Regions from separate parts of the Blastococcus sp. SYSU D00820 genome, predicted to be linked through region 1. Evidence: predicted binding sites of a transcription regulator. Region 1 holds the regulator's gene; the other holds the start of a gene.
What was found. Region 1 encodes LexA, which represses DNA repair genes until DNA is damaged. Its sites were predicted from a motif close to TCGAACANNTGTTCGA; they were not measured.
Positions count from the first base shown of each region.

Region 2: dinB (DNA polymerase IV) is a predicted target of LexA. The motif match lies at 1,342-1,357, and genes of this name have one in related genera.

Region 1 covers NZ_JBJGZW010000019.1:35,841-51,037, reverse strand. Annotated here, with positions in the region: gene miaA (tRNA (adenosine(37)-N6)-dimethylallyltransferase MiaA) at 1-95, shown strand, start outside; gene dapF (diaminopimelate epimerase) at 92-985, shown strand; gene ACI79R_RS18010 (hypothetical protein) at 992-1,195, opposite strand; gene hflX (GTPase HflX) at 1,344-2,825, shown strand; gene ACI79R_RS18000 (phosphatase PAP2 family protein) at 2,885-3,631, shown strand; gene ACI79R_RS17995 (hypothetical protein) at 3,603-4,661, shown strand; gene lexA (transcriptional repressor LexA) at 4,731-5,510, opposite strand; gene ACI79R_RS17985 (LysM peptidoglycan-binding domain-containing protein) at 5,747-6,289, shown strand; gene ACI79R_RS17980 (hypothetical protein) at 6,418-7,116, shown strand; gene nrdR (transcriptional regulator NrdR) at 7,530-8,075, shown strand; gene ACI79R_RS17970 (vitamin B12-dependent ribonucleotide reductase) at 8,202-11,078, shown strand; gene ACI79R_RS17965 (hypothetical protein) at 11,250-11,477, opposite strand; gene ACI79R_RS17960 (D-cysteine desulfhydrase family protein) at 11,621-12,589, shown strand; gene ACI79R_RS17955 (DUF817 domain-containing protein) at 12,965-13,846, shown strand; gene ACI79R_RS17950 (serine hydrolase domain-containing protein) at 13,757-15,163, opposite strand.
Region 2 covers NZ_JBJGZW010000007.1:125,175-140,371, forward strand. Annotated here, with positions in the region: gene ACI79R_RS10410 (cupin domain-containing protein) at 1-568, opposite strand, end outside; gene ACI79R_RS10415 (BatC protein) at 826-1,149, opposite strand; gene dinB (DNA polymerase IV) at 1,401-2,639, shown strand; gene ACI79R_RS10425 (DUF3040 domain-containing protein) at 2,765-3,175, shown strand; gene ACI79R_RS10430 (transglutaminase family protein) at 3,305-5,692, opposite strand; gene ACI79R_RS10435 (DUF58 domain-containing protein) at 5,689-7,065, opposite strand; gene ACI79R_RS10440 (AAA family ATPase) at 7,068-8,045, opposite strand; gene mraZ (division/cell wall cluster transcriptional repressor MraZ) at 8,435-8,869, shown strand; gene rsmH (16S rRNA (cytosine(1402)-N(4))-methyltransferase RsmH) at 9,266-10,243, shown strand; gene ACI79R_RS10455 (hypothetical protein) at 10,240-10,827, shown strand; gene ACI79R_RS10460 (peptidoglycan D,D-transpeptidase FtsI family protein) at 10,827-12,683, shown strand; gene ACI79R_RS10465 (UDP-N-acetylmuramoyl-L-alanyl-D-glutamate--2,6-diaminopimelate ligase) at 12,818-14,368, shown strand; gene ACI79R_RS10470 (UDP-N-acetylmuramoyl-tripeptide--D-alanyl-D-alanine ligase) at 14,365-15,197, shown strand, end outside.

The sequences.
Region 1 (15,197 bases):
GCCGCGACGCCGCCACCACCTGGTTCGACGCCGCCCGCCCCGACCTGGTCGACGCGGTCGGGGCCCTGCTCGACGCCCGTACCATCGAGGGGTGACCGAGGCCGGAGGCGACCGCGTGCTCGTGGGGCACGGCACCGAGAACGACTTCGTCGTGCTGCCCGACCCCGACGGCGCCGTGTGGCCGGAGGACCGGCTGGACGCCGCGATGGTCCGGCGGCTGTGCGAGCGCCGCGCCGGCCTCGGTGGGGACGGCGTGCTGCGCGTCGTCCGCAGCGTGCACGTGCCCGACGCCCCCGCCGTCCTCGGCGACCGGCTGGCCGACTGCGAGTGGTTCATGGACCACCGCAACGCCGACGGCTCGCACGCCGAGATGTGCGGCAACGGCATCCGGCTGTTCCTGCACGTGCTGGTCACCGAGGGGCTGCTGGACCGCGCCGCCTGCGAGGCCGGCGTGCTGGTCGGCACCCGCGGCGGGCCGCGCCGGGTGGGTGCCTCGCCCGACGGCACCTACTGGGTCGACATGGGCCCGGCCCGGCCGTTCGGCCGCGGCGAGGCGGTGCTGTCCGGGCGGGCGTTCCCCGGGCTCGCGGTCTCCATGGGCAATCCGCACCTGGCCTGCCTCACCGACGTCGACGTCGACACCCTCGACCTGACCGCGGAGCCGGTCTTCGACCGCGAGCTGTTCCCCGAGGGCGTGAACGTCGAGCTCGTCAACCGGGTGCGCGGTGCGACCGAGGGCGCCGACGCGCACGTGCGGCTGCGGGTGCACGAGCGCGGCGTGGGGGAGACCCGCTCGTGCGGCACCGGGGCCTGCGCCGTCGCCTTCGCCGCGCTGGACGACGCCGGCGCGGCCGCCGGGACCGTCGTGGTCGACGTCCCCGGTGGCCGGCTCACCGTCGACGTCACCGCGGAGACGACGGTGCTGCGCGGGCCGGCCGTGGTCGTGGCCGCCGGCGAGCTCTCCGGGGAGTGGCTCGCCGGCTGACCTCGCTCAGGGGTTGTCGGGGGTGTCCGCCCGGGTCTCCGGCACGTCGGTGGGGGATTCCGGCTTGTCGGCCGGCCCGGTGTTGCCGGTGCCTCGCGGCTCGCCGCGGCCGGTGTCCTGGTCGGCGCCGCCGAACAGGTTGCGCGGCGGGTTCAGGCCCTTCGGATCGCGGCCGGGGTCGTCGGTTCCGGCGCTGCTGCTCGTGCTCACGGGGGACCTCCTCGTCGGGGACGGACGCCGTCGCCGTCGGCCCTACCCCCCGCGCCGGTCGGGATGCATCTGCCCCGTCCGGGTGTTGTACGCGGCGATGACGACAACTCAGGTGCTCCCGAACGCGGGGCATGCCACGCTGGAGACGATGACGACCGCTCCCCTGGATTCCACGGCGCCGCTCGACACGCCCGCGATCGACGACGCCCCCCTCGACCCCCGTCCCGCCCCGGCCGGGCAGTGGGACGAGGACGACGACACCACCGGCTCCTACGCCCTCGAGGCCCGTGGCGCGCTGCGCCGCGTCGCCGGGCTCTCCACCGAGCTCACCGACGTCACCGAGGTCGAGTACCGGCAGCTGCGCCTCGAGCGCGTCGTGCTGGTCGGCGTCTGGACCGAGGGCACGCAGGCCGACGCGGACCGGTCGCTGGCCGAGCTGGCCGCGCTGGCCGAGACCGCGGGCTCCCAGGTGCTCGAGGCGGTCAGCCAGCGGCGGGACAAGCCCGACGCCGGCACCTACGTGGGCTCGGGCAAGGCCGCCGAGATCCGGGACATCGTCGCCGCCAGCGGCGCCGACACCGTGATCTGCGACGGCGAGCTGACCCCCGGCCAGCTCAACCAGCTGGAGAAGATTCTCAAGGTCAAGGTGGTCGATCGGACCGCGCTGATCCTCGACATCTTCGCCCAGCACGCCAGCAGCCGGGAGGGCAAGGCCCAGGTCGAGCTGGCCCAGATGCAGTACATGCTGCCGCGGCTGCGCGGCTGGGGTGAGTCGATGTCCCGGCAGGCCGGTGGTCGCGTGGCCGGCGGTGGCGGCATCGGTACCCGTGGCCCGGGTGAGACCAAGATCGAGACCGACCGGCGGCGGATCCGCGCGCGGGTCAGCAAGCTGCGCCGGGAGATCGCCGGCATGGCGACCGCCCGGGCGACCCAGCGGTCCAGCCGCAACCGCAACGCCGTCCCCAGCGTGGCGATCGCCGGCTACACCAACGCCGGCAAGTCCAGCCTGCTCAACCAGCTGACCGGCGCCGGTGTGCTGGTGCAGGACGCGCTGTTCGCCACCCTCGACCCGACCGTGCGCCGCGCGGAGGGCCCCGACGGCCGCGAGTACACGCTGACCGACACCGTCGGCTTCGTCCGGCACCTGCCGCACCAGCTGGTCGACGCCTTCCGCTCGACGCTCGAGGAGGTGGCCGCCGCCGACCTGCTGCTGCACGTCGTCGACGGCTCCGACCCCGATCCGCTCGGCCAGATCGACGCGGTGCGCGTGGTGCTCCGCGAGATCGACGCCGCGGCGGTGCCCGAGCTCATCGTCGTCAACAAGGTCGACGCGATGAGCGAGGAGGACGTCCTCACGCTGCGCCAGGCGCTGCCCGGTGCGATGTGGGTGTCGGCCCGCACCGGCGAGGGGATCGAGCGGCTGCGCGAGGTCGTCGCCGCCCGGCTGCCGCACCCCGACCAGGACGTCGACGTGCTCGTGCCCTACGACCGCGGCGACCTCGTGGCCCGCGTGCACCGGGACGGCGAGGTGCTCAGCGAGACGCACGAGGCCGGCGGCACCCGGCTGACCGCCCGGGTGGACGCGTCGCTGGCCTCGGCGCTCGAGGACTTCGCCGCGCCGGTCGGCTGATCGCCACGCCGCCCGGCTCCGGAGATCACGAACCGGTCACGGACCGGTACCGTGAGCCGGTGACGAGCGGCGTGGTGCGGCGCGATCCCGGCACCCCGCCGGGAGGCGGGGAGGCTCCGGCCGTCGACCAGGTGACCTCGGTCGGCCGGCCCCCGTGGTGGCTGCTGGGCCTGGCCCTGCTGGTCACCGTCGGGGTCACCGTCGACCTGCTCCGCGGCGGCGTCCTCGAGACGCTGGACGAGCGCGTCTCCGACGTGGTCGGCGGCTGGGGGCTGCGGACCTCCGACGGCTACTGGCCGGTCTGGGCGGTCACCCAGATTGGCGGACGCGGCACGATCCTCATCGTCCTGGCCGGCCTGGTGACCTGGCTGGCGGTGCGCCGCCGGTCGCTGCTGCCGCTGGTCCGCGTGGTCGTCGGGCTGGCGCTGCTGACGGTCGTGGTCTACGGCTTCAAGTGGGGGATCGGGCGGACGGCGCCGGGCTACGCCGGCCACTTCTTCCACCACCCGGACGGCGCCTCGTTCCCCTCCGGGCACGTGGCCAACGCCGTCCTCATGTGGGGCATCGCGCGCTGGCAGGTGGTGCAGTTCCGGCTGCCGCCGCGGGTGCAGCGGCTCTTCTGGCTGCTGAGCGTGGTGGGCCCGGTGCTCACCGGGATCGCGATGGTCTCGCTGGACTTCCACTGGGTCACCGACGCGGTGGTCGGCGCCAGCGTGGGCCTGCTGCTGTTGGGCGTGGTTCACGCACTCGACGCAGCCGTGCTGTCACGCTGGGTCGGTGCCCGGACAGGCCGTCCCACCGCGTAGCGGCGCCCGGGGGCGGCGTCTGGCGGCGGGCTCGGCCCTGACCGCCGTGCTCGCCCTCGGCTTTCCGCTGCCCGCGGCCGCCGAGGACCCCACCGGCGCCGCCGCGCCGCAGACGCAGTGCCAGATCACCGACCCCCGGCTGGGGGAGATCTCCGGGCTGGTCGCCGGCACCGGCGGCGCGGTCCTGGTGATGAACGACGGCGGCGGCCAGGTCGAGGTCTACGCCCTCGACGCCGGCTGCCAGGTCGTCGACGTGCACACCGCTGCCGTGGACCCCTACGACCCGGAGGACCTGGCCGTCGCCGCGGACGGGACCGTCTGGATCGCCGACACCGGCGACAACCGCGGCAACCGGTCGACCGTCGCCCTGATCGCGCTCCGCCCGGACGGCTCCGCCGGAGTGCACCGGCTGACCTATCCCGACGGGCCGCACGACGCCGAGGCGCTGCTGCTCGCCCCCGACGGGACCCCGTACGTGGTCACCAAGGAGTTCCTGGGCGCCAGCGGCGTCTACCGCCCGGTCTCCTCCCTCGTCGAGAACGGTGTCGTCGGCCTCGAGCGGGTCGGCACCGTCGAGCTGATGCTCACCGGGACGGCCGGCGGGCCGGTGGGGCGCGCCGGCCAGCTCATGGTGACCGGCGGTGCGGTCTCCGCGGACGGGCGCTGGGTGGCGCTGCGGACCTACACCGACGCCTACGTCTGGCCGCTGTCCGGCTCCGACGTCGCCGCGGCCCTGGCGACCGATCCGGTGCGGGTCGCGCTGCCGCCCTCCCCGCAGGGCGAGGCGATCTCCGTGGCCCCCGACGGCCGGCTGGTCGTGGCCAGCGAGGGGCTGCCCAGCGACCTGGTGCTCGTCCCGGTTCCCGCGGCCGACAGCCCTGCCGCGGCACCGGGGGACGACTCCCTGGCCGACGCCCTCGCCGGCAGCGAGTCCGGCGTGAACCCGCTGCCGGCCGCGCTCACGGCTGCCGCCGTGGCGGGCCTGCTCGTCTGGCTGGGCGGCAAGCTGCGCCGGCGCAAGGTGGAGTAGCCCCACCCGCCCACGACAGGGCCCCCGTCGCCGACGGCGGACGGGGGCCCTGGGCGATGCCGAGGCGGGTCAGACGCGGCGCAGCACCGTGACCACGCGACCCAGGATGGTGGCCTCGTCGCCGGGGATCGGCTCGTAGGCGGGGTTGTGCGGCAGCAGCCACACGTGCCCGTCCCGGCGCTTGTAGGTCTTCACCGTGGCCTCGCCGTCGAGCATGGCGGCGACGATCTCGCCGTTCTCGGCGGTCGGCTGCTGGCGGACGACCACCCAGTCGCCGTCGCAGATCGCGGCCTCGACCATCGAGTCGCCGGCGACCTTGAGCATGAAGAGCGTGCCCTCGCCGACCAGCTCGCGCGGCAGTGGGAAGACGTCCTCCACGGCCTGCTCGGCGAGCACCGGGCCACCGGCGGCGATCCGGCCCACCAGCGGCACGTACGTGGGTGCGGAACCGGTCTCCTCCCCGGCGGGCGCCGGTGCGGCGGCCGGGGCCGACTCGGCGGCGGCCAGCTCGCCCGGCAGCCGGACGTCGAGGGCGCGCGGGCGGTTGGGATCGCGCCGCAGCCAGCCCTTCTTCTGCAGCACCGTGAGCTGGTGGGCGACCGAGGACGCCGACGAGAGGCCGACCGCCTCGCCGATCTCGCGGACCGACGGCGGGTAGCCGCGGCGCTCGATCGAGTCACGGATGACCTCCAGCACGCGGCGCTGACGCTGCGTCAGCCCGTCGCCGGCCTCGCCCCGGTCGGGGAAGGTGCGGACCTGGGCGGACGGCGCCGCCTCGGCCACCGGCGCGCTCCCGCGGCCGCTCCGGCCGGAGCCGTCACCGCCCGCTGAACTGCTCGTGCCCGCCACGTCTCCTCCTCGCCGGCCGCACCCCGCGGCCCGTCGTCGACGCCGGCGGCTGCGCCGGCGCGGGTCCCGGTCGGACGGTAGCGCCTCGCGGCGCCGGTTTCAAACACACGTTCGAAGTCCGGCCGTGTCGGGTCGTTTCTGTCGGCGGCATGCGGTAGGACTTCGTACGGACGTTCGATCGAACGCGCGTTCGATCGAGGGAGTGCCCGGGGTGCCGGGCGGAGCGAGGAGAAGCCGTGGCGGCGAGCGTGCGTCAGCAGGTCCCCCTGGTGCCGGTGGAGGTCCCGGTGCCGGCGGCTCCCGGCCGCCCCCCGCTCCGGCTCCTGCCGCCTCCGCCGGTCGTGCGGGCGGTGCCCGCCCGGCCGGCCGGGCGGGAGGTCGACGCGGGGGCGGCCCGCCCCGCCGCCCGGCCGGGTGGCCGCCCGGTGCGCCTGGCCGGCGCGCCGCGGCCGGTGCGCGGCGGGTGCGCCGCACCCGCGGGCCCGGCACCGCTGCGGCTGACCCGGCGCGGGCGCCGCCTGGTGGCCGCGCTGGGCATCGTCGCGGGCGTGGGAGCGGCGGTCCTGGTCTCCGAGGTGGTCGGCGGCGGAGCGGGGGCCGGTCTGGAGCTCGCCGGCGGGGAGAGCGTCGTCGTCCAGCCGGGCGACACGGTGTGGTCCATCGCGACCGAGGTGTCCGGCGGTGAGGCCGACGTGCGGGCCGTCGTCGACGCGATCGAGGAGCTCAACGACCTCGAGGGCGCGGTGCTCGTGCCCGGCCAGGTCCTCCAGCTGCCGTGACCGGCCGTCGGCGGGCGTCCCGGGGTGTGGACGACCACACACCCACAATCCTCGTCGCTGATCTTCGTCAACCCTCCGCGCCCCGTCCTGCGCCGGGTCCTGGGGGTCGGCGACCTAGCGTCCTCGACGTGCGGAACACCCAGGACGGCCGAGCAGCGGCCTTCGCCCGATCGTCGTTCGACGTCGAGATCGAGGAGGCCGGCACCTGGCGGCCGGGCTCCATGCTCGGCTGGCGGCACGAGGGCGGCGTCGCCCAGGCGCAGGTGCGGTCGGTCGTCGACGGGGTGGAACGCACGTCCTGGATCGACCTGACCGCCGTCCGGCTGCCGCAGCCGCCCGCGGCCGAGACCTCGGCGACCGATGCCCGCCGGGTCGAGGCCCCGCAGGTCGAGGTCGCGCAGGTGGATGTCCCGGTGGTCGTCGCCGCGCCCGTGACCCCGTCGGCCGCTGTCCGGGCCGAGGAGCTGCACCCGGCGACCGTGGTCATGAGCCGCGCCGCCCTCCGGGAGCTGCTGGCCGCCGACGGCCGCCCGGCCGGCCGCCGGTCCGCCCCGGCGGGGTCGGAGCCCGCGCCACGCGCCGAGCGGCGGCGCCGGCACGGTGCCGACCTGACCGCGGAGTTCCCCGCCGTCCGCTGCGGCGACGACGCGGCCGGCCGTCACCGCGCCCCGGCCCACGGTGGCCGGCACCGCGCTGCCGACACCGGGGTCCTCCCCGCCGTCGCCGCGGAGCCGGCGTCGGTCGACATGCTCACCCGCCCGATCCGTCTCGGGGACACCGCTCCGTGGGGTCGTGACGAGGCCGCCGGGGTGGCCGTCGCCGGCTGACGGGTCGATCGGGGCCCCGCCCGCGACCGGCGTCCACCGGCTGCCGCGGCGGGCGCCGGAGGCTGCCCGGGGCCCGGGGGAGCGACACGCCATACGCCCGCCCGGGCCGGTTCTCCAGCGCGAGCGGGCCGGTCGCGGCGTGTCGCTGTGACGGCTGGGGTGTCGGTCACCGGTTGCGTACCGACGCGCCGGGAGGAACAGATTGCCGCGTGTCTGCGCTTGCACATCTAGTGGGGTCCGGCCTACGGTTCCCCTACATCTAGTAGTTGCACCGATGTAAGCCATCCACAGGCCATCCCCAGTCCCTCCCCCGGACGTCCACCGGTCGTCCCCAGGGAGGTCCACAGGGGGGAGCTCCCGGAGGCGCCGGCGTCCGCCGGCATCGGGTGTCCGGGGAGAGGGGGAGGACCGCCGTGCGGTGTCCCTTCTGCCACAACCCCGACAGCCGGGTCATCGACTCGCGCGAGGCCGACGAAGGGGCGACCACCCGTCGCCGCCGGTCGTGTCCCGCGTGCGGGCGCCGCTTCACCACGGTGGAGGAGGCGGTGCTCGCGGTCGTCAAGCGCAGCGGTGTCAGCGAGCCGTTCAACCGGTCCAAGGTGGTGGCCGGCGTCCGCCGGGCCTGCCAGGGCCGGCCGGTCGACGAGGACCAGCTCCAGCAGCTCGCCGCCCAGGTCGAGGACGCGATCCGCGCCACCGGGGCGGCCGAGGTGCCCAGCCACGAGGTCGGGCTGGCCATCCTGCGGCCGCTGCGGGAGCTCGACGAGGTCGCCTACCTGCGCTTCGCCAGCGTCTACCGGGCCTTCGACTCGATCGAGGACTTCGAGAAGGAGATCACCGAGCTCCGCGCCCGGCACCTCACCGGCGGCACCCCGCCGCTGCCGGGCATGACCGACGCCCTGCCGGCCGCCCGCCGGCGGGGAGGGGGCCGCAGCGCGGCGTCCCCCGACGGCAGCTGACCGACGACGACCACCTGGTCGGTCCCCGGCCACCCCAGAACTGTCAGCACCACCCCGTAGAACACACAGCAGGACCGGAACGCGGCTCTTCCCCAGCCGCCGGACCACACATCGAGGGAGAGCTCCGTGACCGAGACAGAGGACCGCTTGTCAGGCCGTACGCGTCGGGCCGCCAAGGCACCGACCCGGGGGAAGGGCCTGAAGGTCAAGCGGGTCTTCACCACCGCCGGGGTGCACCCGTACGACGAGGTGACCTGGGAGCGTCGTGACGTCGTCATGACCAACTGGCGGGACGGCTCGATCAACTTCGAGCAGCGTGGCGTCGAGTTCCCCGCCGAGTGGAGCATCAACGCCACCAACATCGTCACGACGAAGTACTTCCGTGGCGCCGTGGGCACGCCCCAGCGGGAGAGCAGCCTGCGTCAGCTCATCGACCGGGTGGTGCTCACCTACGGCGCCGCCGGCCGGGAGTACGGCTACTTCGCCACCGAGGGCGACGCCGAGGTCTTCGAGCACGAGCTGACCTGGATGCTGCTGCACCAGTACTTCAGCTTCAACAGCCCCGTGTGGTTCAACGTCGGCACCAGCGCGCCGCAGCAGGTCAGCGCCTGCTTCATCCTCGCCGTCGACGACACGATGGACTCGATCCTCAACTGGTACCGCGAGGAGGGGCTGATCTTCAAGGGCGGCTCCGGCGCCGGCCTGAACCTCTCGCGCATCCGCTCCTCCAAGGAGCTGCTGTCCTCCGGCGGCACCGCCTCGGGCCCGGTCAGCTTCATGCGCGGCGCCGACGCCTCGGCCGGCACCATCAAGTCCGGTGGGGCCACCCGGCGTGCGGCCAAGATGGTCGTCCTCGACATCGACCACCCCGACATCGAGGAGTTCATCGAGACCAAGGCGCGCGAGGAGGACAAGATCCGCGCGCTGCGCGACGCCGGGTACGACATGGACCTCGGCGGCAAGGACATCACCAGCGTCCAGTACCAGAACGCCAACAACTCCGTGCGCGTCTCCGACGAGTTCATGCGCGCGGTGGAGGACGGCACGGACTTCGGCCTGCGCGCCCGCCTCGACGGCACCGTGATCGAGACCGTCGACGCCCGTGACCTGTTCCGCAAGGTCACCCAGGCCGCCTGGGAGTGCGCCGACCCCGGCATCCAGTACGACGACACGATCAACGACTGGCACACCAACCCCGAGACAGGCCGGATCAACGCGTCCAACCCCTGCTCGGAGTACATGAGCCTGGACAACAGCTCGTGCAACCTGGCGTCGCTGAACCTCATGAAGTTCCTGAAGGACGACGGCACCTTCGACACCAAGAACTTCGTGAAGGCCGTCGAGCTGGTCATCACGGCGATGGACATCTCCATCTGCTTCGCCGACTTCCCGACCGACCCGATCGGTGAGACCACCCGCGCCTACCGCCAGCTGGGCATCGGCTACGCCAACCTGGGCGCGCTGCTCATGGCCACCGGCCACGCCTACGACTCGCGCGGCGGTCAGACCCTCGCCGCGGCGATCACCTCGCTGATGACCGGCACCGCCTACCGCCGGTCGGCCGAGCTCGCCGGCATCGTCGGCGCCTACGAGGGCTACGCCCGCAACGCCGACGCCCACGCCCGCGTCATGCGCAAGCACGCCGCCGCCAACGACGCGATCCGCCCGGTCGGTGCCGACGACGCCGACGTGCTCAAGGCCGCCACCGCCCAGTGGCAGGAGTGCCTGGAGATCGGCGCCGACAACGGCTGGCGCAACGCCCAGGCCTCGGTGCTGGCCCCCACCGGGACCATCGGCTTCATGATGGACTGCGACACGACCGGCATCGAGCCGGACTTCTCGCTGGTCAAGTACAAGAAGCTGGTCGGCGGCGGCTCGATGCAGATCGTCAACCAGACCGTTCCGCGCGCCCTGAAGAGCCTCGGCTACCAGGACGAGCAGATCGAGGCGATCGTCGAGTACATCTCCGAGCACGGCCACGTCGTCGACGCGCCGAGCCTGCGCCCGGAGCACTACGAGGTCTTCGACTGCGCCATGGGCGAGCGGGCCATCTCCCCGATGGGCCACGTGCGCATGATGGCCGCGGTGCAGCCGTTCATCTCCGGCGCGATCAGCAAGACGGTCAACATGCCGGAGACGGCGACGGTCGAGGACGTCGAGAACATCTACTTCCAGGGCTGGAAGCTCGGCCTCAAGGCGCTGGCGATCTACCGCGACAACTGCAAGGTCGGCCAGCCGCTGTCCGACGCCCACTCGTCCAAGAACGGGGCGAAGAAGGCCGAGGCCAAGACCGAGGCGGTCGCCCCGGTCGCCACGATGTCGCACCCGGTGCGCAAGCGGCTGCCGAAGAAGCGGACCAGCATGACGACGTCGTTCAGCGTCGCCGGTGCCGAGGGCTACATGACCGCCGGCATGTACGAGGACGGCAGCCTCGGCGAGGTCTTCCTCAAGCTGGGCAAGCAGGGCTCGACCCTGGCCGGTGTCATGGACGCCTTCTCGATCGGCATCTCGATCGCGCTGCAGCACGGTGTGCCGCTGGAGACCTACATCCAGAAGTTCACCAACATGCGCTTCGAGCCGGCCGGCATGACCGACGACCCGGACATCCGCATCGCCCAGTCGGTGATGGACTACATCTTCCGTCGCCTGGCGCTGGACCACCTGCCGGTGGACAAGCGGGCCAACCTCGGCATCTTCAGCGCCGAGGAGCGGGCGGCGCAGGTGTCGGGCTACGACACCCCGGCCTCCACCGCGGCCGTCACCGAGGAGGAGGAGGTCGACGTCGAGGCGCTGCGCGGCTCGGTGCCGACCGAGGCCCCGGCCAAGCCCGAGGCCCAGGAGAAGAAGTCGGTCAAGGAGGCGCACTCCTCGGCCGAGCTGCTCGAGCTGGTCACCGGTACCGCCACCGACGCGCCGCTGTGCATGACCTGCGGCACGAAGATGCGCCCGGCCGGCAGCTGCTACGTCTGCGAGGGCTGCGGCTCGACCAGCGGCTGCAGCTGATCGGAGCAGCTCCGGTCAGCAGCGCGAGCTGACCGCTGAGGTCGCCACCGGCCCGGTCCCTTCGGGGCCGGGCCGGTGGCGTCCGGCGGTCGGGGCGGGGCCAACAGCAGCACGCGTGCCGCGGGGCCGGGGCCGGCGTCACCCGCCTCGTGCGTGGGTGAGCGGGCCGGGCTACTGGCTCGGCTGCGGCACCTCGGGGCAGTCGACCTGTGGGTTGACACCGAGGTAGTTCAACGGCCCGGCCACGATCGTCACGACGGTGGTGCTGACCGCCGCGCAATTGGTGTCGGCGCTGCTGAAGTAGCCGCGCTGGTACGCCGCGAAGGCGCCGATGATCAGCCAGATGACGAGCAGGGTGCCCACGATGCTGCCGCCCCGGCGTCGGGTTCCGTCGCGCATGCCGGGGCGGTACCCGCGTCGTCGCCGGTGACGCGGCGGAGCGGTGCGTCGTCATCCGATCGTGTCCGCGCGGGGCGAGTGCCGGGCCGTCCAGGCAGTGTCCGGGCCGGAGCCGTGGCAGCACCGCGGTGCATGATCACCGCATGACCTCGGAACAGCGCCGGGTGACGCTCGCGACCTGGCCCACGCCGCTGGAACCCGCGCCGCGGCTGGCCCGCGCGGTCGGGCTGGCCGAGGGCGACCTGTGGCTCAAGCGCGACGACCTGGTGGGCCTCGGGGGCGGGGGCAACAAGGTCCGCAAGCTGGAGTGGCTCGTCGGCGCGGCTCTGGACGACGGCGCCGACGTCCTGATCACGACCGGTGCGGCGCAGAGCAACCACGCCCGCCTGAGCGCGGCCGCCGGCGCGCGGCTCGGGCTGGACGTCGTCCTCGTGCTCCGGGGTCAGGCCGGGGCGGCCTCGTCGGGCAACCTGGCGCTCGACGGGTTGCTCGGCGTCCGCGTCGTCTGGGCGGGGGAGGTCGACCCCGCCGGGCTGTCCGCCGCCGCCGAGGAGGTCGCCGCCGACCTCGTCCGCGCCGGCCGCACGCCCGCCGTCATCCCCTTCGGCGGGTCGAGCGCCGTCGGCGCCCGCGGCTACCGGGAGTGCGCGGCAGAACTGCTGGCGCAGGCGCCGGACCTGCGCACGGTGGTCACCGCGCTGGGCTCGGGCGGCACGATGGCCGGTCTGGTCGCCGGTCTGGGGACCGACCGGGTGCTGGGCGTGCACGTCGGCGCGGTCGCCGACCCCGCGCGGACCGTCGCGGACCTGGTGGGGGACCTGACCGGTGTCCCGTGCGATCCCGGCGACCTCCGGGTGCGGCTGGACCAGGTCGGGGAGGGCTACGGAACGCTGCCGGAGCCCGTCGTCGCCGCGCTGGCCACCGCCGCCCGGTGCGAGGGGGTCGTGCTCGACCCGGTCTACACCGGACGCGCCCTGGCCGGACTGGTCGACGCCGTCGCCGCCGGGGACGTACAGCCCGGCGAGCGCACGGTGTTCCTGCACTCGGGTGGCCTGCCCGGTCTCTTCGGCTCGGCGGCAGCGATCGGTCGCGCGGAGGCCATGCTCGGCTGATGCGGCGCCGCGGCGCTCGGCGGTGTCCCGGAGCCGCGTGAGGGGAGGGCCCTCCGACCCTCACCGGACGCGGAGCGCCTCCCTATCGTCGGCGCAGGGAACACCGGTCGGCCTCACCGGCCGGGGGAACCGCCGTGCTCCATCTGCCCGATGGCGCCACGACGACCGTCCCGGACGGTCCGGCTCGCGGGAGGAGGTGATCGGGATGGTGCACACGCACGCGCGCTCTGCTCGCAGGGGCCACAAGTGGGCATGACGGGTACCCCGGACCGCCGCAGGATGCCCCCGCGGTACTGCTCGGCGACGGCGGTGCTCGTCGTCGTGGGGGCCGTGTCCCCGGCCGGGTGAGCGGATCGGCCGCATAGCCTCCTCCCGATGCGACAGCTCCTGCGGTTCGGGTGGATCGAGGCGCAGTGCTGCCTGTTCGCCGTCCTGTTCTTCGCCGGCCTGGCGCTGGTGCGGGTCGTGCCGCTGCCGGTCGATCCCGCCGACGCGCTCCTGCTCTGGTGCCTGGGCGTCACGCTGGTGCTGTGGCTGCTCCGCTGGGAGACCGGCCGCGAGGTCGCCGTCGTCTTCGGCTTCCACCTCGTGGGGCTGGTGCTCGAGCTGTTCAAGGTGGCCCAGGGCTCGTGGTCCTACCCCGACACCGGCACGTTCGCCGTCGGCGGGGTGCCGCTCTACAGCGGCTTCATGTACGCCGCCGTCGGCAGCTACGTGTGCCAGGCCTGGCGGCGGCTCGACCTGCGGATCACCGGCTACCGGCCCTGGGCGACGGCGGGCGTGGCGGCGCTGGTGTACCTCAACTTCTTCACCTCCCACGTCGTGGCCGACGTCCGGCTGGTGCTCGCCGCGGCGCTGCTGGTGGTCACCCGGCGCGCCTGGGTGCACTACACCGTCGGCGCCCGCCGGTACGCGATGCCGCTGGCGCTGTCCTTCGTCCTCATCGGCTTCTTCCTCTGGGTCGCCGAGAACGCCGCCACCTTCCTGCGGGCCTGGCAGTACCCGTCGCAGGAGTCGGTCTGGACCCTCGTGCACGCCGCGAAGCTCGGCTCCTGGTCGCTGCTCGTGGTGGTGAGCATCGTGCTGGTCGCCGCGGTCAAGGCCACCGAGGGCCGGCTGTACGGCAGCTCCGCCCACCGCACCGTGCTGCGCGGGTACGACCCGGCGTCAGAGACCGCCGGGCGCCCGCACCAGGTCGCGCCGCCGGCGGCGGAACTCCTCGACCGGCCAGCAGGTCACCCCGCCCCACCGCAGTGACCTGACCCGCCCGTCGCCGTCCCGCTCGAGCTCCACCGGCTCACCGGCCGGGCCGAAGCCCGGCTGCGGGGCGGGGCGCAGCGTCGTCGCGTCCACCACCTGCAGCTCCTCGACCGTGGGCAGCGGCTCGGGCGCCGTGGGCCGCAGCATGACCAGCCGGCCGCCCAGCTCGGCGACGTCCAGCACGCCCCAGAGGCTGGCGAACCGGCCGGTGAAGGTCGACAGCGGCGGGGCGTCCACCGGTGGCGGCGGCACCTCGGCCCGCGGCGCCAGCACGACGTCGACCAGCTGCACCAGCCCCACCGCCAGCTGCTCGGCCGGCCCGTCGATCGCGTTGGTCAGCACGCTGACCACCAGCCGGCCGGCGGGGTCGACCACGGTGAGCGTGCTGTGCCCGGGGAACCCGCCGCTGTGCCCGACGAGGTGCCGGTCGCCCACCGTCCACAGCCCCATGCCGACCCCGTACCGGCCCACCTCGCGGCCGTAGGGCGCCACCACCGACTCCAGCCGCTGCATGATGCGCTTGCTGTCGTCGCTCAGCAGCCGCTCGTCGCCCAGCTGGTGCGCCGCACCGAAGACGGCGAGGTCCTCCGCGGTCGAGGAGAAGCCGGTCGCCGCGGCCAGCGCTCCGGTGGGCACCGGGGCGATCGGCTCCCGCCGGTCCTCGCCGAGCAGCAGCCCGGTGGAGCCGGTGGCGTGCTCGCGGGCGGGGTCGAGGTCGGGATCGGTCCGCGCCAGCCCGAGCGGCTCGAGCACCGCCGCGCGCAGGTGCTCGGCGTAGGTGGTGCCGGTGACCGCCTCGATCGCCATCCCGACCAGGGCGTAGCCGAGGTTGGAGTAGCCGAAGCGCTCGTTGCGCCGCGACACCGGGCCGGCCGCCAGCACCTCGGCCAGCACGGCGGCGCGGTCGGGGAAGGGCGCGGCCAGCTGCCAGTGGTCGGCGCGGCTGCCGTCGCGCGAGACCCCGCCCTGGTGGCCGAGCAGCTCGCGGATCGTGACGGGGGCGACCGGGCTGCCGGCCAGCTCGGGCACGTGCCGGCCGATCGGGTCGTCCAGCCGCAGCCGGCCGGCCTCCACCAGCTGCAGGACGGCGGTCGCGGTGAACGTCTTGGCGTGCGAGGCGACGCGGAACAGGTGGGTGGTCGTCAGCGGGGCGCCGGTGCCGACGTCGGCGACGCCGATGGCCGCCGAGAGCACCAGCTCGTCCCCGTACCGGAGCGCCACCTGCACCCCCGGCACGCGGAAGTGCGCGGCCTGCGCCTCGAGCCACGACCGCAGGTAGCCGGTGGCGGCGCGGAGGGTCTGGGTGGCGGTCACGGAGGCTCCCCGGGACGGCGGGCGCGGACCGGGG
Region 2 (15,197 bases), on a different contig from region 1:
GCAGCGCGGGGTCCTCGGTGGCGAGCTCCCGGACGACGTCCAGCGCGGCCTCCGCGGCCGCCCACCGGGTCACCGAGTGCACGCCGACGGTCAGGTGCGCGCTGATCTCCCCGAGCGCGGTGGCCGAGTGCAGGTAGCCGCGCGGCAGGTAGAGGGCATCGCCGGGCCGCAGCACCGTGTCGATCACCGGCTCGCCCTCCGCGGCGGCGGCGACGGCGGCACGGCGGTCGGTCCAGGGCTGGGTGCGCAGTGGGTCGGGGAGCACGGGGGCGTGGATCGTCCAGTGCTTCTCGCCGGCGACCTGCAGGACGAAGACGTCGTGCACGTCGTAGTGCGCGGAGAACCCGCGCGAGGACGGCGGGGTGATGTAGGCGTTGACCTGGGTGGGGTGGCCGAGGTCGGCGGCCAGCTGGTCGGCGAACTCGATCAGCGGCGGCCAGAGCCGGTGCAGCCCCTGCAGCACGACGGTGCTGCCCTCGGCGAACAGCCGCAGCACCGCGTCGGAGGAGACCTGGTCGGCGACCTCGGCGCCGGCGCCGCCGGAGGTGGTGAAGCGCGCGGCGGGCACGACCTCGCCGTCCTTGGCGATGCGGAGGAACGGCGTGCGCAGGCCGCGGCGGGAGAGCAGCTCGTCGACCGCCTCGAGGGTGAGCAGGTCACGGAAGTCCGCGCCGGTCTCCTCGGCGCGGGTCAGCAGCGGGGCACGGCCCCAGTACTGCTCGGCGAAGACCTGCGGGTCGACGTCGGCGCACCGGCGCAGGGCCGGGCGGACGTCCTCCCCCGGGGGAGAGACGCCCGCCCGGTCCCCGCCGGTGGGGTCCTGGCTCAGGCCGAACCGTCCGCGCCGCCGTCGGCGCCACCGTCGTGGACACCGGGGGTGCCGCCGCCGGAACCGGCGTCGTTGGGGCCCTGCTGGCCGTTGTCGGCGCCCATGGCCGCGCCGCTGTCCGCCCCGCCGTCGGCACCGCCGTCCGCGCCACCGTCACCGGCACCGCTGTCCGCGCCGCCGTCGGCCCCGCCGTCGCCGGCGCCGCTGTCCGCGCCGCCGTCGGCCCCGCCGTCACCGGCGCCGCCGTCGGCCCCGCCGTCCGCGCCGCCGTCCGCGCCCCCGTCACCCGCGCTGATGATGTCCTCGTCGTCGAGTGCCATGTCTCTCCCGTCTGGGTCGAGGGCCACCGGGTGGTGGCCGTCCGGGCGTGCTGTACCTCCCCGATCCTGCTCTCACACCCGCTCCCCGACCAGCGGGAACGACGAGTGGCGGCACGCTGGGCAACGGTCCGGTCACGACACGGCTCCGGGATGCCCGCCGCCCGGGACGGGCCGTACTGTCCTCCCCGTCGGTCGAACACACGTTCGAGGAGGGGGTCGGGGTGCCGGGGAGCCGGGCGGCGGGGTGCGGCGTGCTGCACGTCGACATGGACGCCTTCTTCGCCAGCGTCGAGGTGCGCCGGCACCCCGAGCTGGCCGGCACCCCGGTGATCGTGGGGGGCACGGGCGGCCGGGGGGTGGTCACCTCGGCCACCTACGAGGCCCGCCGGTACGGCGTGCACGCGGCGATGCCGACCGCGCGGGCGCTGCGGCTGTGCCCCACGGCCACCGTCCTGCCGGGCGACCTCGCGCTCTACGCCGAGGTCTCCCGGTCGGTGATGGCGCTGTTCCGGTCGATCACCCCGCTGGTCGAGCCGCTCTCCCTCGACGAGGCGTTCCTCGACGTCTCCGGGGCCGGCCGGCGGCTGGGGGACGCGGCGGAGATCGGCGAGTACATCCGGGCGCGGGTCTTCGACGAGCAGGGCATCACCTGCTCGGTCGGCGTCGCCGGCACGAAGTTCGTCGCCAAGCTGGCCTCCACGCACGCCAAGCCCGACGGGCTGCTCGTCGTCCGCCCGGCCGAGGTCATGGACTTCCTGCACCCCCTGCCGGTGGGCGCCCTCTGGGGCGTGGGCGCCAAGACCGAGGAGGTGCTGCTGCGGCTGGGGCTGCGCACCGTCGGCGACCTGGCCCACGTGCCGGCCCGCACCCTGCAGCGGGCGGTCGGCGTCGCCGCCGGCAGCCAGCTGCACGAGCTGGCCTGGGGGCGCGACCCGCGCCGGGTGGTGCCCGACGAGCCGGAGCGCTCGGCCGGGCACGAGGAGACCTTCGCCACCGACGTCGACGACCCGGCGGTCGTCCACCGCGAGCTGCTGCGGCTGGCCGAGCGGACGGCGGGGCGGCTGCGCTCGGGCGGCTGGCTGGCCCGCACGGTGAGCATCAAGGTGCGCTTCGCCGACTTCACCACCCTCACCCGCAGCCGCACCCTCGAGGTGCCCACCGACGTCGGCCAGGAGCTCTACGACACCGCCCGGGCCCTGTTCGACGCCCTCGGCCTGCAGCGGGCCCGGATCCGGCTGGTCGGCGTGCGGGGTGAGCGGCTGGTCCCCGCGGGCGACACCCCCCGCCAGCTCGAGCTCGGCGCCCGGGAGCACGGCCGCCGCGAGGCCGAGCTCGCCGCCGACCGGGCGGCCCGCCGGTTCGGGGCCGGAGCGGTGCGCCCGGCCACCCTCCTGCGCCGCGCGGGGGAGGGTCCGGGGCCGGCGCGTCGGGAACCCCGGACGCCGTTCATCCGTCCTCTGTCCGAGCCGGCGACCCACCCGCGAGAGTGATCGTCGGGCGCGTGCGGCGGGTCGCGGTCGACTCGCCTTTCGCGCCCCGCAAAGGGCTCGTATCCTCGATGTCACCGTCGGCGGGAGCCTCCGACGGCCATGGCTCCGCCCACCTGGAGGTCTCGGTGCCGCTCTCCGAGCACGAGCAGCGACTGCTGGAGCAGATCGAGCGCGCCCTCGTCGATGACGATCCCAAGTTCGCCTCCACGGTCAGGACCGGCGATCGCCGGGTCAAGGCCCGACGCAAGCTGCAGATCGGCGCGTTGCTGGTCATCGTCGGGCTGGTCCTGCTCGTCGGCGGGCCGGTCACCCACCAGTTCATCCTCGGCGCCCTGGGCTTCCTCGTGATGTTCGCCGGCGCGGCGCTCGGCGTCCTCAACTACCGCTCGGCCACCGGCGCGGTCGAGGGGGGCGCCCAGGCCCCGGCCGGGGGTGCCGGCGGCAGGGGCGCGGGTGGCCGCGGTCGTGGCCGGGCTCGCCGCCAGCCGCTGAAGAACCGCCTCGAGGAGCGCTTCCGCCGCCGCTACGACCAGTAGCCGCAGCGGTCGCACCACCCGCTCGTCCCGGCAGCCGCCGTCCGGACCGGACGGCGGCTGCCGCGCGTCCGGGGTCGGTCCGGCGGTGCGGAGGGTCCGGCCGTGCGGTGGGTCGGGCGGTGCGGCCGGTCAGGCGGTGCGCCCGGCCAGCGCCCGCAGCCGCCGGACCGGGGCGCTGTCCCGCAGCCCCGCCGGCACCGACGCCGGCAGCAGCAGCGCCCGCAGCCGGGTCGCCGGGGCGGCCGCGCCCAGCAGCCCCCGGCGGGCGGTGCGCAACGCGACCGCCAGGTCCGCCGGCGGCGCGCTGCCCGGGCGGGCGTAGCTGGCCGCCTCCTCCGCCCCGGCCAGCACCGCGACGGCCTCCCGCGCGCCGGGGCCGCCGGCGGCGCGGCCGGCCCGGTGCGCGCCGCCCGAGCCGGGCAGCGCCTGCGCCAGCCGCGCGGCCACCTGCCGCGGGGTCTGGGTCTCGGCCCAGGGCAGCCCCAGGTCGCGCGCGGTGGCCGCGAGCTCGTCCCACAGCGCGGCCGGCGTGCCGGTCGCCAGCCGGCGGCGGCGCTGCAGCGCGCGGACCCCGGCCGGCAGCGCCAGCAGTGCGGCCACCGCCAGGAGCACGCCGAGCACCGGAAGGGCCGGGCGCAGCCAGCCCGCGGAGTCCGCCGCGGCCGCGGCCTCCGGCGCCTCCTCGGCGACGCCTTCGACCGGCGCGACGGTCGGCTCGGGCACCGGCGCGGGTGCGGCGGTGACGTCGGTGCGCGGATCGACCTCGAGGTCCTGCGGCCGGGGCGCCCACGGCAGCTCGACGGCCCGGTCCACGTCGATCGGCGTCGGGTCGTAGGGCACCCAGCCGGAGCCCTCGAAGTAGACCTCCACCCAGGCGTGCGCGTCGTCGCTGCTGACCAGCCGGCTGCCGTCGGGCTGCACCAGCCCGGGGGTGTAGCCCAGTGCCACGCGGGCGGGCACGCCGGCGGCCCGCACCATGACCGCCATCGAGCCCGCGTACTGCTCGCAGTACCCGCGGCGCAGCCGCAGGAAGTCGGCCAGGTCGTCCCCGCTGGTGCCGGGGGCGGTGGCCAGCGAGTAGATCCAGCCGTTGGCCCGGTCGGTGAGGAAGCCGTAGACCGCCTGCACCCGCTCGTACGGGGTCTCGGCACCGGCGGTGAGCGAGGCGACCAGGTCGGTGACGCCGGGGTCGAGCTCGGGCAGGGCGGTGTAGCGCTCCTGCAGGGGGTCGCCGGGCGGGAGGGCCGGGGTGTCGACCAGCTCGGCGGGGGAGGGGCGCGGCTCCTGCGCCAGCTGCCGGTAGGTGTGCCCGGCGGTGGTGGTGTCGCGGCCGAAGACGGTGCTCGTGGTCGGGTCGAACCGCCAGTCCGGGGCGTCGTCGATGGAGACGGCGACCGGGGCGTACAGCAGCGGGAGGAACCGGTCGTCGTGCTCGATGGCGGTGATCTGCGCCTGCACCTGCCGGTCGGTCGCGCTGCCCGGCAGGGAGCCCAGCCGGTCGCCGTCGACGGTCGTCTCGCCGTCGAGGTTGGACAGCGTCCAGCCGTTCTCGCTGTCGTACACGTCGAGGGCGACCGCGCGCAGGTACCCCGGGTCGGGGACCGAGGCCTCCAGCCGCAGCAGGTCGATCGGCTCGTCGCGGGTCAGCTGGCCCTGCAGCTCGGCGACGGGGTCCAGCGAGGTGCCGGTCGACCCGCCGCCGCCCGAGCCGTCGCCCCAGCCGGCGGCCAGCTCGCCCTCGGCCAGCGTGGGCACCAGCCCGCCGAGCAGCACGGCGGCCACCAGCGCCAGGGCGCCGGTGCGCAGGGCGGCGCCCGCGCCGGTCAGCAGGGTCGACCGCCGGCCCTGCCGGGGCCGCCAGGCCAGCCGCCGGTGCTGGTCGGCCCACAGCAGCAGGGCCAGCCCGGCGGCGGGGGCGGCGACGGCGGCCAGCCCGATGCCGCCGGTCACCGTGCTGACCGGGACGCAGAACACCAGCAGCAGGCCGAGCGCGGCCAGCGCCGGCTGCCTCCCGCCGACGGCGATCAGGTCGATGGTCACCGCGACGATGCCCACCAGCAGCGCGGTCAGTGCGACCAGGCCGGTCAGGGGGAGCGCCGGCGTCGTCTGCTCGCGGATCTCCGCCGAGCCGTCGGCGAGCACCTGGCCGAGGTCGGCCAGGCTGGCGGGCGTCGGCAGCCACCCGAACAGCGCCTGCCCGGGGGCGAACAGCGCGGTGAACAGGCAGGCCAGGGCGGCCAGCTGGCCGAGCGGCACCAGGGGGACGCCGAGCGCCCCCCACCGCGGTGGCTCCGACCGGCCGGCCGTCACGCGGGCCCACAGCACCGCGCCGGCGGCCCGCAGCACGAGACCGGCCGCGGCCACGACGGCGACGGCCGCGAGCACCGGGGGGAACCAGCCGCCGGCGGTGAAGACGGGGGACAGGGCCACCGCGCCCAGCAGCGTGGCGGCCGCGGCGGCGAGGGTGGTGCCGGCGTCCAGCGCCAGCGGCGAGGGCCCGGGGTCGGCCGCGGTCACGCCGGCACCCCCATCGGGCCGGCCGGGAGCGGCGCCGCGCCGGCGCCGAGCAGCGCGGCCCAGGCCTGCTCGACCGGGTCGGGCGCCCCGGCGACCACGACCCGCCAGCCGGCGCCGCGCAGCAGCCGCGCGGCCTCCTCCTGCTGGCGGGCGAGCTGGTCGCGGGCGGCACCGGACAGCGACCGGCGGCTGCGGCCCCGCCCGTCGACCACCCAGCTGCCCACGTCGACGAGGACGGCCAGATCGGCCGAGGGCCCCGAGCGCGCCCGGGCCAGCCCGGCGACGTCGTCCGGCCCGACCGCGCCGAGCAGGGCCACCACCGGGCCGTCGCCGGCCAGCCGCGCGAGCCGCTCCACGCCGGCGTCCAGGGTGGCCAGCCGGGAGGCCTGCAGCACCGCCAGCCGGTCGAGCAGCTCGGCCGCGCCCAGCCCGCCGCGGCCCTCGGCCGGGGCCAGCTCGCCGGCGTCGGTGACCACGCGCAGCTCGGCCCCCCGCCCGGCCAGCGCGCTGCCGATGCTGGCCGCGGCCTCCACCGCCCACTCCAGGCTGTCGGCCGGCGGCGCGTCGTCGCCGGCCGGGCCCGGCACCGGGCCGCTGCCGCCGCGGGCCAGCAGGTGGGCGCGCACGCGGGTGTCGAGCAGCAGGGTCGCCTGGGCCCGCCAGGGCCGCTCCTCCAGCCGCACCATCAGCTGCCCGGCGCGGGCGGTCGCCCGCCAGTGCACCTTGCGCAGGTCGTCGCCGTGGCGGTACTCGCGGGTGCTGACGTCGTCCTCGCCCTGGACGGCGATCGACCGGCGGGCGCCCTCACCGCCCCGCCCGGCGCCACCGGCCAGCCCGCCCGCCGGCAGGGACCGCACGCGCGGCACGACCAGCAGCGGGGTGGTCTCGGTACCGGCGACGCTGCGCATGACCAGGCCGAAGGGGTCGACCAGCCGCAGCCGCAGCGGCCCGAGGGCGAAGCGGCCGCGGCGGGCGCCGTGCAACGCGTAGTGCAGGGCCGCGGTGGACCCGGCGGGCAGCCGCTCCACCACGTACCCGGGGGCCGGGCCCAGTTCGGCGGGCAGCTGCTCGGACAGCAGCCACAGCCCGCCGGTGCGGCGGTCGGCGTTGGTGACCTCGAGCAGCACGTCGGCGTCGCCGCCGCGCGGCACGCGGGCCGGGGTGACCGTGCGCCGGGTGGACAGCCGGAACCGGGAGCGGGCCACCGTCGCCGCAGACAGCAGCGGCAGCACCAGCACGAAGACCGCGACCTGCACCAGCGGCAGCTCGCCGAGCAGCGCGCCCAGGCCGAGCAGCGTGGCCCCCGCGGCGATCAGGCAGCGCCCGCGGAGGGTGAGGGACGACAGCGCCGTCCCGACCGGGCCGCGCGCCATCCTCAGCGTCCGCGGGGGACCGGGGTGGCGCCCAGCAACCCGCCGACCACCTGCTCGCCGGTGCGCCGCGCGGCCGCGGCGTCGGGGGTGAGCAGCAGCCGGTGGGCGAGGACCGGGACGGCGACGGCCTGGACGTCGTCGGGCAGCACGTGGTCGCGGCCGGCCAGCGCGGCGGTGGCGCGGGCGGTGCGCAGCAGCTGCAGGCCGGCCCGGGGCGAGGCGCCCAGGCGCAGCTCGGAGGAGCGGCGGGTGGCCTCGACCAGGGCGACGACGTAGCGGCGGACGGCCTCGGAGACGTGCAGCGTGCCGACGGCGGCGACCAGGGCCCGCACGGTGGCGGCGCTGGCGACCGGGGAGAGGGAGGCCAGCGGATCGGCCGTCGACTGGTCGTCGAGCATCGCCAGCTCGGCCTCCCGGTCGGGGTAGCCCATCGACACCCGCGCGGTGAACCGGTCGCGCTGGGCCTCGGGGAGGGGATAGGTGCCCTCCATCTCCACCGGGTTCTGCGTCGCCATCACCATGAAGGGGCGGGCCAGCTCGTAGCTGACGCCGTCCACGGTGACCTGGCGCTCCTCCATGCACTCCAGCAGCGCCGACTGGGTCTTGGGCGAGGCGCGGTTGATCTCGTCGGCGACCACGACGTTGGCGAAGACCGCACCGGGCTTGAACTCGAACTCCCGGCTCTCCTGGTCGTACACGGCCACGCCGGTGACGTCGCTGGGCAGCAGGTCCGGGGTGAACTGGATGCGCCGCACGCTGGCGTCGATGGAGCCGGCCAGCGCCTTGGCCAGCGTGGTCTTGCCCACGCCGGGCACGTCCTCGATGAGCAGGTGTCCCTCGGCCAGGAGGACCACCAGCGCCAGCCGGACGACGTCGGGCTTGCCGTGCACGACACGGGCCATGTTCGCCGCGATCCGGGCACCCTCCACGGCCACGTCGACCGAGGGGGTGCCGGGCGTGGTGCGGGACACCTCGGTCACGGGATCCACCGTACGTGGCGCCCGGCCGCCGCGGCGGGCCGCGCGGACTCCCCACCCCCGCCCCACCGCGCCCCACGAACCGCCCCACCGGGCCCCACCGGGCGCCCCCCGGCCCTCCACCGGCCGCCCCCGGCGCCCCTCCGGGCCGGTCGAGGGGCCCCGCCGGGCGCCCGCCGGAGGGCTCCGCCGGCCCTCCCGGACGCCGGTGGCCGGGGTGCGTCCGCCCAGGTCACCGGGGAGCGGGGCGGTCGTGGGGGGAAGCGGTCACGACATGGTGTCGAGTGGTGTCCAGTGGGGCCCAGTGGGTTACTGTGTGGCCCGGTGGGGAGGCAGGGCCGGTCCCGGGGTCCCCGCGGACGTCGAGGAGGACCCATGGGGGAGGTGATCCGGTGTTCGTCGGCAGCTACCCGTTGCGCCTCGACGAGAAGGGCCGGCTCGCACTCCCCGTCCGCTTCCGCGAGCAGGTCGGCGACGGCATGGTGATCAAGAAGGGCCAGGAGCGCTGCATCTACGGCCTCACCATGGCCCGGGTCGCCGAGCAGAGCGCCGCCGCGGCCGCCATGGCCCCCGCCGACACCGCCCAGGCCCGCATGCGCGCCCGCATGAGCTTCGGCTCGATGGTCGAGGTCGAGCCGGACAAGACCGGCCGCATCACCATCCCGGCCGGGCTGCGCGAGTACGCCGGCCTCGACCGGGACGTCGTCGTCGTGGGCGTCGACACCCGCTTCGAGATCTGGGACGCCGCCACGTGGGACGCCTACGTGGCCGAGCAGGAGGCCGCCTACGCCGACATGGAGAGCGAGGGGATGCCCACCCTGTCCTGATCCCTCCCCGCCCGCACCGCCCCCTGCGACCTGCCTGGCCCACCCGCCGACCGAGCCGACTTCCCCGCGGCTCGACCGGTCCGGCCCGAACCGACTTCCCCGCGGTTCGGACCCCCGCGAGCCAGGCACCCGACATCCGTCGGAGCGTCGCGACCGGCATCCGCCGCGACCGGCGCGGGCCCCCGTCCCCGCGGGGCACCACCTGACGCTCTTCCCCGACGCCAGGCGGGCCCCGCGGGGGGCGGGCCGGTCACCCCCTCATCTCCCCGCGGCCCCGGGAGCCCCACGCGCCCCCCGCGCCGCGCCGCGTCACCTCCACCGCCGACCGCGCCCCCCGCGCGACCATGTCGGGACCCGACCCCGGTCCCGCCCCGACCCGTCCAGGAGCCGTCGACGATGAGCAGCACCGAGCCCGTGCGGCCCGCGGTGCACGTGCCCGTCCTCCTCGAGCGGGTCACCGAGCTCCTCGCTCCCGCCTGCGCCGCGCCGGGCGCCGTCCTCGTCGACGCGACCCTGGGCCTGGCCGGGCACACCCTGGCGCTGCTCGCCGCCCATCCCGGCCTGCGCGTGATCGGCCTGGACCGCGACCCCGACGCCCGCGCCGAGGCCGCCCGCCGCATCGACGCCGCCGGGCACGCCGACCGGGTCACCCTCGTGCCCGCCGTCTTCGACGAGCTGCCCGACGTCCTCGACCGGCTCGGTGTCCCCGAGGTCCAGGGCGTGCTGTTCGACCTCGGCGTCTCCTCCCTGCAGCTGGACCGCCCCGACCGCGGCTTCAGCTACTCCCAGGAGGCCCCGCTCGACATGCGCATGGACCCGGCCGGCCCCCGGACGGCGGCCGACGTGGTCAACACCTACAGCGCCGCCGAGCTCGCCCGCGTGCTGCGGGTCTACGGCGAGGAGCGCTTCGCCGGCCGGATCGCCGCGGCCATCGAGCGCGAGCGCGCCCGCGAGCCGTTCACCACCACCGGCCGGCTGGCCGAGCTGGTGCGGGCGTCGATCCCGGCCGCCACCCGGCGCACCGGCGGGCACCCGGCCAAGCGCACCTTCCAGGCGCTGCGGATCGAGGTCAACGACGAGCTGGGCGTGCTGGAGCGCGCCCTGCCCGCGGCGCTGGAGGCCCTCGCCGTCGGCGGCCGCATCGCCGTCATCACCTTCCACTCCCTCGAGGACCGCATCGTCAAGCAGACGCTCGCGGCCGGCGCCACCGACCGGACGCCGCCGGAGCTGCCCGTGCCCGTGCCCGAGCTCGGGCCGGTGCTGCGGCTGCTGACCCGCGGGGGCGAGGCGCCCTCCGACGCGGAGGTCGCCGCCAACCCCCGCGCCGCCTCGGCCCGGGTGCGGGCCGCCGAGCGCATCCGGAGGGCCGCGTGAGCGCGACCGCCCGCGCGCCCCGGCCGGAGGACCGGCCCGGCCGCACCGCCGCCCCGGCGCGGCCCCGCGCCGCCCGCCCGGCGGCCGTCCCCGCCGTGAGCGGCCGCGCGCACTCGGCACCGCTGCGCACCCGCCCCGCGCGTCCGGCGACCCGCCCCGCCCCCGGGGCGGCAGCGCGCCCGTCGGCCGCCGCGCCGCGCGTCGTCCCCACCGCGCCGGCCCGTGTGCGGGCGGCGGCCACCCCGGCCGCCCGCCGCGCGCCGTTCGTGCTGCTGGTCCTCGCCCTGCTGGTCGGCACCACGCTGGCCCTGCTGTTCCTCAACACCGCCATCGCGGTGGACAGCCTCAAGGCCACGCAGCTGCGCGCGGAGAACGCCCAGAAGGCCCAGCGGATCGAGCAGCTCGAGCAGCAGGTCGTCGCGGGGAACACCCCCGCGGCGCTGGCCTCGGCCGCCGCGACCGCCGGGCTGGTGCCCGCCGGGGCCGCCGCCTACCTCGTGCTCGCCCCGGACGGCAGCGCCACGCTGCGCGGCACCCCCGAGCCGGCGACCGCGCCCGCCGACCCGGCCGAGGGCGGCGGCTGATGGCCCCGCCGCTCCGCCCGGCGCCCGGCCGCCGGCCGGCCGAGCGCGTGCCCGCCCGCGGCGCCGCCCGCTCGGGCGCCCCGCGCTCCGGTGCCTTCGCGCCCCGCCGCCCGCCCGGCCGGCGGCACAGCGGCATCGTGCTCAGCCCCAGCCGCTCCCGGCTGACGATCGGCTTCGTCCTGGTCGTCGTGCCGCTGCTGGTGATCGTCGGCAAGCTGGTCTTCCTGCAGGGCGTCGACGGCTCCCGCTACGCCGCCGACGCCGCCCAGGAGCGGCTGCGCACCTTCGTCGACACCGCTCTGCGCGGGCAGATCCTCGACCGGGACGGCCATCCGCTGGCCTACACCGTCGACGCCGCCCGGGTCACCGCCGACCCCTCTTTGATCGCCGACCCCCAGCGGACCGCGCTGGCGCTCACCACGCTCCTCGACGTCCCCGCCTCCGAGCTGACCGAGCTCCTGTCGGCCGACGGCCGCGACGTCACCCTCGCCCGGCAGGTCTCGCCGCAGACCGTGGACGCCATCGAGGAGCTGCAGCTGGCCGGCATCTTCTTCCGCGACGACCCGGTGCGGCTGTACCCGGCCGGCACCGTGGGCGGCCAGGTGGTCGGCTTCGTCGGCAGCGACGGCGACGGCCTGGGCGGCATCGAGCTGCGCTTCGACGACCAGCTCTCCGGGGTCCCGGGGGAGCGGCGGGTCGAGGTCGGCAGCGGCTCGAACCCCATCCCGTCGGGCATCGACGAGAGCACCCCGGCCGTCGACGGCAGCGACGTGCAGCTCACCGTCGACCAGGACGTGCAGTACGTGCTCGAGGAGCGGCTGGCCGAGGCCTGCCGGGACGGCGCCACGACCCGCGCCTCCGGCGTGGTCCTCGACGTGCACACCGGCGAGGTCGTCGCCATGGGCTCGTGCCCGGGCTACGACCCGGCGCAGGCCCGCAGCACCGATCCGGCCCTGCTCGGCAACCCGCTGGTCTCCCAGGTCTTCGAGCCCGGCTCGGTGATGAAGGCGGTCACCCTCGCCGCGGCGCTGGAGGAGGGGGTGGCCACGCCGGACACCGTGCTCACCGTGCCGGGGCACATCCAGGCCGGGGACGCCGTCGTCACCGACGCCCACGACCACGAGCCGGTGGACTGGACGGTCACCGGCATCCTCGCCAAGTCCAGCAATGTCGGCACGATCATGCTGGCCCGCGAGGTCGGCGACGCCACGCTGGAGGAGTACCTGCGGGCCTTCGGCGTCGGCAGCACGACCGGCGTGGAGCTGCCGGGGGAGAGCGCCGGCATCCTGCAGGACTCCGCGGACTGGACGGCCAGCCGCGCGGCCAACGTGCCGATCGGGCAGGGCGTGTCGGTCACCACCCTGCAGATGGCCTCGATCTACCAGGCCATCGCCAACGGCGGGGTCCGCATCGAGCCGCGGATCGTGGCATCGGTGACCGCGCCGGACGGCACGGTCACCCGCCCGGCCGCCCCCGAGCCGACGCGGGTCGTCAGCGAGGCCACCGCCGACCAGATGGCCTACATGCTCGAGGCCGTCGTCGGGCCCGGCGGCACCGCGCCGCTGGGCGTGGTCGAGGGCTTCCGGGTCGCCGGGAAGACCGGCACCGCCCAGCGGCCCAACCCCGAGACCGGCGGCTACGCCGGCGGCGGGTACGTCACCACCTTCGTCGGCTTCGCCCCGGCCGACGATCCGCAGTACGTCGTCGCCGTCGACCTGGAACGTCCCACCAGCGCGGCCGAGGGCGGGCAGGTCGCCGCTCCGGTGTTCGCCGACGTCATGCGGTACGTCCTGACCGCCGGCGGCGTGGTGCCCTCGGGCACCGCCCGCCCGGAGTTCCGGCTGACCGGCGACTGACCGCACCGCCGCGTCGGGCGGGGCCGCGGCCGCCCGCCGGTAGGATCCCCAACCGCGGGAGCGCACCAGCGTCCCCCCGCCCCGACGGGGGAGGGCACGTGCGCGTGCCCGTCGAGGACCAGCGAGGAGAGTGCGTGAGCCCGACCGCACCCGGGTCGGTGCCCCGACCCGCGGGGACGCCCCCGTGTCCCCTCGGTGACCTCGCCGACCTCGTCGGGGACCCCGTGCAGGGGGATCCCGCCACCGCGGTCACCGGCGTGACCCTCGCCTCCGGCGACGTGCGCCCCGGCGACCTCTACGCCGCCCTGCCCGGTGCCCGCACCCACGGCGTCCGCTTCGCCGCCGACGCCGTCGCCCGCGGCGCGGTGGCCCTGCTCACCGACCCCACCGGCCGCGACGACGCCTGCGCCACCGGCCTGCCGGTGTGCGTCGTCGACGACCCGCGGGCGGTGCTCGGCGCCGTCGCCGCGCGGGTGCACGGCGAGCCGGCCCGCCGGCTGCGGGTCATCGGCATCACCGGCACCAACGGCAAGACGACGACGAGCTACCTGGTCGAGGCGGGCCTGGCCGCCGCCGGCCTGGGCACCGGGCTGATCGGCACCGTGCAGACGCGCATCCGCGGCCGCGGCGCCGCCGAGCCCACCGTGGTGCCCAGCGTGCGCACCACCCCCGAGGCGCCGGTGCTGCACGCGCTGCTCGCGGACATGGCCGGCTCCGGGGTGGACGCCGTGGTCATGGAGGTCTCCAGTCACGCGCTGGTGCTGGGCCGGGTGGGCGGCGTGCCGTTCGCGGCCGCCGGCTTCACCAACCTCAGCCAGGACCACCTGGACTTCCACGCCGACCTGGAGCACTACTTCCGCGCCAAGGCGCTGCTGTTCGACGGCCGCGCCGCCGCGGAGGTCGTCGACGTCGACGACGCGCACGGGCGTCGGCTGGCGGAGATGCTCGCCGCGGCCGGCCGGCCGCCGGTCACCGTGGCCTCGGCCGGCTCCCCGGCGGACTGGACGGCGACCGACGTGACCACCGCCGGCGACGGCGGCTCGGCGTTCACCCTCACCGGTCCCGGCGGCCGCCGCTGGCCGGCGCGGGTGCGGCTGCCCGGCCGGTTCAACGTGGCCAACGCCGTCCTCGCCGTCGCGCTGCTCGACGCCGTCGGCGTGCCGGTCGAGGCCGCGCTGGAGGGCATCGCGGGCACCGTCGTCCCGGGGCGGATGGAGCCGGTGGACGCCGGCCAGCCCTTCGTCGCCGTCGTCGACTACGCGCACACCCCCGACGCCGTCGCCACCGCGCTGGCCGCGCTGCGCGCCGCGACGTCCGGGCGGGTGATCACCGTGCTCGGCTGCGGCGGCGACCGCGACCCCGGCAAGCGGGCGGCCATGGGCGCCGCCGCGGCCACGGGCAGCGACCTGCTCGTCGTCACCGACGACAACCCCCGTTCCGAGGACCCCGCGGCCATCCGCGCCGCGATGCTGGCCGGCGTGCCGGCCGACCGCCGCGACCGCGTGGTCGAGATCGGCGACCGGCGGGCCGCGATCGCCGAGGCGGTCGCCCGCGCCGGTGCCGGCGACACCGTGCTGGTGGCGGGCAAGGGACACGAGACCGGCCAGGAGGTGGCGGGGACGGTGACCCCGTTCGACGACCGTGCGGTGCTGCGCGAGGTGCTCAGCGGGCTGGTGGCCCGGTGATCGCCCTGACCCTCGCCGAGATCGCGGAGGCGGTCGGCGGCGCCCCGACCGGCGACGGCCGGGTGACCGGCGCGGTCACAGTCGACTCGCGCACCGTGGGGCCCGGCGACCTGTTCGTCGCGCTGCCCGGCGAGCGGGTGGACGGCGCCGACTTCGTGCCCGCGGCCGCCGCGGCCGGCGCCGCCGCCGCGCTGACCACCCGGCCGGACCCCGCGCTGCCGTGCGTCGTCGTCGACGACCCGGTGGCCGCGCTGGGCCGGCTCGCCGCGGCGGTGCACGCCCGGCTGGTGGGGGCAGGGGGACACGGCCTGCTCACCCTCGGCATCACCGGCTCGTCGGGCAAGACCTCGACCAAGGACCTCCTCGGCCAGGTGCTGGCCACCGCCGGCGCCACCGTCAGCCCGCCGGGCTCGTACAACAACGACATCGGCCTGCCGCTCACCGTGCTCTCGGCCGGCGAGGACACCCGCTACCTCGTGCTCGAGATGGGCGCCCGCGGGCCCGGGCACATCGCCCGGCTGTGCCGGGCCGCCCCGCCGCGGATCGGCGTGGTGCTCAACGTCGGCTCGGCCCACCTCGGCGAGTTCGGCTCGCCGGAGGGCACCGCCCGGGCCAAGGGCGAGCTGGTCGAGGCGCTGCCCGAGGACGGCACCGCCGTGCTGAACGCCGACGACGCCCGCGTCGCGGCGATGGCGTCGCGCACCCGCGCCCGGGTGCTGACCACCGGCCGCGGCCCCGGCGCCGACGTGCGCGCCACCGGTGTGGAGCTCGACGAGGCCGGCCGGGCCCGGTTCGAGCTGGTCGCGGTGGGGGAGAGCCACCCGGTCGC